Regions from separate parts of the Neisseria sp. HMSC03D10 genome, predicted to be linked through region 1. Evidence: predicted binding sites of a transcription regulator. Region 1 holds the regulator's gene; each other region holds the start of a gene.
What was found. The regulator FNR, encoded in region 1, switches genes on or off when oxygen is low (the NO sensors DNR and NnrR bind a similar motif). The targets are predictions, from matches to a motif close to TTGATNNNNATCAA.

Region 1 (2,273 bases):
AAGCGTGCAGTGCCATGGCGTAGGCGCCCCAGTGGATGGGCATGAAGCGTTTGGGAGCAAGCTGTGCGGCATAGCGGGCGGTTTGCTCGGGGAAGAGGTGATTGTTGGGCCAATGTTCGCTGTATTGCCCGTTTTCGATGAACGCGATATCGAACCCGTTGAATTTTTCGGCGATTTTGTCGAAATGGCTGCCTTGTGCCGAGTCGCCGTGAAAATAGAATTTTTCGCTGCCGTGTTCGATGGCAAAGCTGGACCACAGGGCTTGGTTGTGGTCGGTCAGGGTTCGGGATGAATCGTGACGGGCAGGTAGTGCGGTGTAGCGGATGCCGTTGCGTTCGGTACTTTGCCACCAATCGAGTTCGGTAATGCGCTCTTGCGGCACGCCCCATTTTTTCAGCAGTACGCCCATGCCGAGTGAGACGATGAAATGGCTGTTGCCTTTTGAATTGAGTGCCTGCACGCTGTCTTTTTCGAGGTGGTCGTAGTGGCTGTGTGAAATCAGGATGACATCGACGGGCGGCAGTTCGTCGATTTCTGAGGGGGCAGGCTGGAAGCGTTTCATGGTGATGGGGATGGGGGAGACGGAATTGCCGAAAACGGGATCGGTAATGACGGTTTGTCCGCCGATCCGCATCAATAGGGTGGAATGTCCGAACCAGACGAAACGGCTTTTCCCTTCGGGTGCGGCAAGGAAGGTTTGCCAATCGGGTTTGACGGTAGGCAGAGGTTTGGGCGGGCGCGTTGCCTGCGGGTCGGTCAGGATCTTCCAAAATGCGCCGGTCAGGCCGGTCGGTTTCTGCTGCGGTTCGGGGTTGAAGAAGGTTTGCGTTTTCGGGTCATAATGGTCACTTGCGGGGTAAACGGGATGTTGGTCGGGATAGAGCCAGTAGGCGAGCAGGGCGCAGACAGCGGTCAAGGCAATGAGTTTTTTCTTGTGTTTCATAATTGGATTTTATGAAGAAGGTCGTCTGAAAATTTTTCAGACGACCTTGGGTTTTGTTTGAAAATGGTCTCGGTATCCATCAGATGGCGTGCGAACAGCCGGACACCATTTTTTTGAGGGCTTGCGAGTCGAGGATTTTGATGTGCTTGTGTTCGACCGAAATCAAGCCTTCGTGGTGGAATTTGGAGAGCGTGCGGCTGACGGTTTCGAGTTTCAGCCCCAAATAGCTGCCGATTTCTTCGCGCGACATCCGCAGAATGAAATCGTTGGCGGCAAATCCGCGCGAGTAAAGGCGTTGGGACAGGTTAAGCAAAAACGCCGCCAGACGTTCTTCGGCGCGCATATTGCCCAAAAGCAGCATCACGCCTTGGTCGCGCACGATTTCGCGGCTCATCAACCGGAAAAAATGACTTCTCAGACTGGGGATGTTGTGTCCCAGCTCTTCGATGTGGGTGAAGGGCAGCTCACACACTTCGCTGTCTTCCAAAGCCACCGCGTCGCAGCTGTGGACATGGGAGCAAATGCCGTCCATGCCGATGAGTTCGCCGGACATAAAAAAGCCGGTAACCTGATCGCGACCGTCCTGACTGGCAACCGTGGTTTTGAAAAAACCGGCACGGATGGCAAACAGCGACGCGAAAGGCTCACCGGTGCGGAACAGATATTCACCCTTCTTCAAGCGGCGGCTCTGTCGGATGACCGCGTCCAATTGTGCAAACTCATTGGGCAAAAGCCCGACAGGCAGGCAGAGTTCACGCAGCGAACAGGAAGAACACAGGGTTTTCATCTGATGCATAGCATTGTGTGTGGTCATAAAACACCCTTAAAATTAAGGTTTTTATCCTGTCATGATTACGTAAGTTATTGACACATATCAAGACAGGTTTATCATACTGTGGCATTCTACCAAACTATCCGAAAATTGCCTAACTTCATTACTCTAATCACGCACACGCCATGAAAGTAATACCGATACAAAATAATCACAATAGAAACGATGACAAGCCTGAGTTCGACCGCGAACTCATCGCCAGCCTTCCTTCCAGCGGTCCGCGCTACACTTCCTACCCCACAGCCGACCGTTTTCATGACGGATTTCGCGAAGCCGAATATATCAATGCCTTGAATCAGCGCGGTATGGGGGCTTTGAACAAGCCCCTTTCGCTTTATATCCACATCCCCTTCTGCAACACCATCTGTTACTACTGCGGCTGCAATAAAATCATCACCAAAGACAAAAGCCGCGCCGATGCCTACATCGAATACCTTGAAAAAGAAATGGAGCTGCTCGCCCCGCATCTGGGTGGACGGCATCAGCTTGCGCAACTGC
Region 2 (2,273 bases), on a different contig from region 1:
TGATCGCATGGGGACTGGCAGGGACGGTTGCCGTGAGGATTATCTATGTATGGCTGTATAACGGCAGCGGCGGCTCGGTATTTGTATTGATTGCGTGTCACACGGTTGCCAATACCGCGCGTACAGGCTTTCCGGGCGGACGGGCGGCATATGAAAACGGAGACGGTATGATTCCATACGGAATCATCATCATTGCGGCGGCAATTGTGATGGTTTTTTGGCGTAAGGCGATGTGTTCATTTAATGGCAAGCAAACGGAGCTTGGGTCATGTACCCAATGGGACTGAATATCAAAGGTCGTCTGAAATCTATTTTCAGACGACCTCTTTCTATAAAAAGCAGCCTGCATGTTCAAAAATCGAAGTGCAGGCTGCTTTTTGTGATGATTGGAAAAAACACGCACTATTTTTATACTGTATATTGTGCAGGCACAATGCAAAACAACATTACCCAAAGGAATCCCCATGTTTAAGACGCTCAAAAGCATTTGGCAGGGACTCACGCAAAAAGGCAAAATCTTCCCGCATCAGCTTGCATTCACGCTGCTGATTCCTTTGCGCAACTGGGCGCTTTCGCCGCAACAAATCGTACAACGGCTAAACCTTGCACCGCACCACTGCATTTTGGAAGTGGGCTGCGGGGCGGGTTATTTCAGCCCGACACTGGCGCAATCGGTTCCGCAAGGACGATTGGTGGCGGCGGATATACAGCCGGAAATGTTGGCTTATACCGAAAAACGTTTGCGTCGTTGGCATATCGACAATGTAGATTATTATCTGTGCGACGGTACGCATTTTGATTTTCCGGATCAATCGTTTGACCGCATTGTGCTGATTACCGTGTTGGGCGAGGTAGCCAACCAAGCCGAGTATTTGGCAGAGTTCCGCAGGCTGCTTCGTCCTGACGGGCTGCTGTCGGTTTCCGAAACGGCAGGCGACCCCGATAAACCGAGCCGCGCCGAATTGCGCGATTTAATGCGGCAAAATGGGTTTGAGACGGCGGATGAATATGGCAGCGAACGCAATTTCACTTTGAATTTCAAAGCAAGCAGCCGTCTGCCTCCCGCCTAGATAAAGGTCGTCTGAAACAGGTTTCAGACGACCTTTTATTGTAAAAATCTATAAATTTAATAGATAATAACTAATCTCATATTATCAAATTGGAAAAGATAACCCGCTGATTAGCTTGATATTTAACATAGTTAAATTATGTTAACTAAAACATACGTTATCCAAACCTGATTTCACAATTGATTTAAATCATAATATCTTGTGTCCAAATCTCTAAAATACCCGAAATCATACTAGATATTGATTTTCGAATAACAAGCTACAAGAGTCGAGGAACGCAAAATGCCGAAAATCCCTGAGTTGGTTTGTCCCGCTGGTAATCTGCCCGCTTTGAAGACAGCGGTGGACAATGGCGCAGACACGGTTTATATGGGGCTGAAAGATGCGACGAATGCGCGCAATTTTCCAGGGCTGAATTTCGATATGAAGTCGGCGCAGGAAGGGGTGGCTTACGCCCATGCGCGCGGCCGCAATGTGCTGATGGCCATCAATACTTTTGCCCAAGCGGGGCAAATCGAGCGGTGGCATCGGGCTGTCGATACGGCGGTGCAACTGGGGGCGGACGCGATAATCGTTGCCGATCCTGCGATTATGGCTTATGCCGCCGAGCGTCATCCTGATTTGAGGCTGCACATGTCGGTGCAGGGTTCGGCGACCAATTACGAAGCCATCAATATGATGAAGGAGCTGTTCGGTATCCGCCGTGCCGTGCTGCCGCGCGTTTTGACCGTGGATCAGGTCAAACATGTGATTGACAATACGGATGTGGAAATCGAAGTGTTCGGTTTCGGCAGTTTGTGCGTCATGGTGGAAGGGCGCTGCATTTTATCGAGTTATGCGACGGGCGAATCGCCGAATATGCAGGGCGTGTGTTCGCCGGCGAAGGCGGTGCGCTGGGAGCAGTTGCCCGACCGTATGAATGTGCGGCTGAACCAAGTATTGATCGACCAGTACAAACCGAACGAACCGGCAGGCTATCCGACCCTGTGCAAAGGCCGTTTCGAGGTAAACGACGAAACCTATTACGCGCTGGAAGAGCCGACCAGCCTGAATGTTTTGGAAATGCTGCCTGAGCTCATCAAAATCGGTGTGTCCGCCATCAAAATCGAAGGCCGCCAGCGCAGCCCGATGTACACGGCGCAGGTAACCAAATCGCTGCGGCAGGCTTTGGACGCGGCCGCTGCCGATCTGGCGCATTTCAAA
Region 3 (2,273 bases), on a different contig from region 1:
GTACCGCTCCACAGCCATAGCAGCCCCATCGAGTAAGACAGGTAGGCAGGGAGATTGCGTGTAGTTTTGTCGGACATATTGGTTTCCTAATTTCATTTCGGTTTATTTATATATTTAGCCTGTAATTTCTAAAATTTCTGTCAAAAGAGAAATATAAGGGTAAAAAAATTAGGCAGGTTCCTGAATATCATCCTCCCCCGGAGGATTGGGCAAGCTCAAAACGCCAACAATCAAAGAATAAGTACCGCCTATTACCACGCCGGCTAGGAGACTGGTGACAAAATCTGCACCAAACAGTAAAAGATATAGGCAACCGCATAATAATCCGGTTATGATTGCCCGGATAAGGCCGCGTAAGTCCCTGTATGTAGACGTCAAGCTTAAGATCAAACCGCAAATTAGGGCCGGTACGGTAAAGAATAAAGCATAGTAGCCGATACTAAACGCAAAAAATAGCGTAGATGCAGTATAAACGATGATGACTCTGCCTCTCGGATAGTCGAAATAATCTTCTGTCGAATGCGTCATAACACACCTATGATTGCGTAAGAGAAACCGGGGGTTGTGTCTTGTAAACCAATTGGGGAGGTATCATCGGAAAAATTTTTGTATTCCGGCGCCTATTTTTAAAATTTTCACCATGGTTGAGGTGGAAAGCTTCAACATTTCATTTGCCCATATGGTCAGTGTGTTAATGAAATCATGGGTTTGTCTGATTCGCTGTTTGGCGGTTTCATTTTCCTGACTAAATTCAGGGCTGTCGATCAGGCTTTGCAAAAATTGCCGCGTCGGTTCGATTTCACGCTGCATACGCATTTCTGCAATGGTGCGGAACAAAGTCCAGACGTCGTCTGAAGTTTCAAAATGATCGCGCCTGTCGCCCAAGATATGCACGGTATGCACCAGCCTCAGGTTTTGCAGCTCTTTGATGCTGTTGCTGACATTGGAGCGCGCTACGCCGAGCGTTTCGGTAATTTCTTCGGCATTCATCGGTCTGCCTAAGATGTAGAGCAGGGCGTGGATTTGCGCAACGGTACGGTTGACGCCCCATTTGGTGCCCATTTCGCCCCAGTGGAGGATAAATTTTTCAGTGGTCGGATTCAGTTTCATAGTAAGGGTATTTTATTTTTGTCTTTTATTTCTGTCAATACAGAAATATTTAAGGGCAAAGTTTTTATCAATTTAGGTACGAATTGATTGGCTGATGAACCAGCACCTGCTCCAACTTCAGCGGAGAAAGTGGTTAACATGTTTGGTAATTATAGCTTGTACGGTTTTGTTGGAAGAAAATACTTATGGGAAATCCCCTAAATTCTTGTATAGGAATTTAAGGGATTTGTGGTAATAATTAAAACTAAGAAAAGTAAAATGCAATAATTTTACATAATATAAATTAATTTCCTTTTTCCTATTCTTCTACAAATTCCGCTGTTTTGTTCCTATATGTCAAATGAGAATTAATGATACTCTAGAGAGTGTGCTCATAGTACTCCAATTTTTATTATCAAATCAATAGGTTTTAAGAGAAATTTGGATACTTAGTTTTACTGTATTTCAACCACTTAATTATGGAGTAGTGGAATAGGATAGAAGTTATCAAGCTAAGACAGAGTACCTTCATCTTTTGAAAAAGTTAAAAAGTAGGGTACAGATTAGGTTAAGATAATAGCGATTGTCTAAACTCATTCCACCCAGTTTGGCGGTTAGGTTCTTGCCAATTTTTTATCCCATACGGCAATAGACTTTCAGCACATATTATAATCGAGGGTGTTACTTGCATTGTCATAATATGCCTGAGAAAAGCAGCTTGAAATCCAATTTCCAAAGTCCAAACTGCTTTTTCCAAATTTCAGACGACCCGATTATTCGCACGCTGCCAGCACCAAATCGTTTAACTTCGCTGCGCGTATCAGGTGCGGCAGGCCTTCGATAAAGCCCGCACTTAAAAACACGACGGTCAGTTCGCGTTCGGGATCGACCATATAGAACGTCGAACCGCCGCCCAAGCCGGCGAAGGCGTTCGGATTGGCCAAATAACCACATACGTTCGGCATGTGCCCTGTACCGGGCACAAAACCGCCGTGCAGTCCATAATGGGCTTTGAGTGGGGTAGGTGCAATTTGTCGCATTCACCTTTAAAAATCAGGTTGTCCATATCGCAGCAGTGATTTTGCGCGGCATAGTTTGCCATGGCAGGAGAAAGGATGCGTACGCCTTGTCCGATTTTGTTCAGGCGCAGGTTTTCGGCGAAGCGGTGAAAATCGTCAATCGTG

Region 2: the regulator FNR is predicted to act here: its motif matches at 1,250-1,263, upstream of ubiU (ubiquinone anaerobic biosynthesis protein UbiU).
Region 3: the regulator FNR is predicted to act here: its motif matches at 1,135-1,148, upstream of HMPREF3066_RS00285 (GbsR/MarR family transcriptional regulator).

What each region holds. Positions count from the first base shown of each region.
Region 1 covers NZ_KV789517.1:64,826-67,098, forward strand. Annotated here, with positions in the region: gene HMPREF3066_RS03940 (MBL fold metallo-hydrolase) at 1-943, opposite strand, end outside; gene fnr (fumarate/nitrate reduction transcriptional regulator Fnr) at 1,023-1,757, opposite strand; gene hemN (oxygen-independent coproporphyrinogen III oxidase) at 1,901-2,273, shown strand, end outside.
Region 2 covers NZ_KV789535.1:13,302-15,574, reverse strand. Annotated here, with positions in the region: gene HMPREF3066_RS06115 (CPBP family intramembrane glutamic endopeptidase) at 1-287, shown strand, start outside; gene HMPREF3066_RS06110 (class I SAM-dependent methyltransferase) at 465-1,070, shown strand; gene ubiU (ubiquinone anaerobic biosynthesis protein UbiU) at 1,353-2,273, shown strand, end outside.
Region 3 covers NZ_KV789477.1:1,903-4,175, forward strand. Annotated here, with positions in the region: gene HMPREF3066_RS00275 (DoxX-like family protein) at 1-77, opposite strand, end outside; gene HMPREF3066_RS00285 (GbsR/MarR family transcriptional regulator) at 592-1,110, opposite strand; gene HMPREF3066_RS00290 (hypothetical protein) at 1,863-2,129, opposite strand; gene HMPREF3066_RS13425 (hypothetical protein) at 2,216-2,273, shown strand, end outside.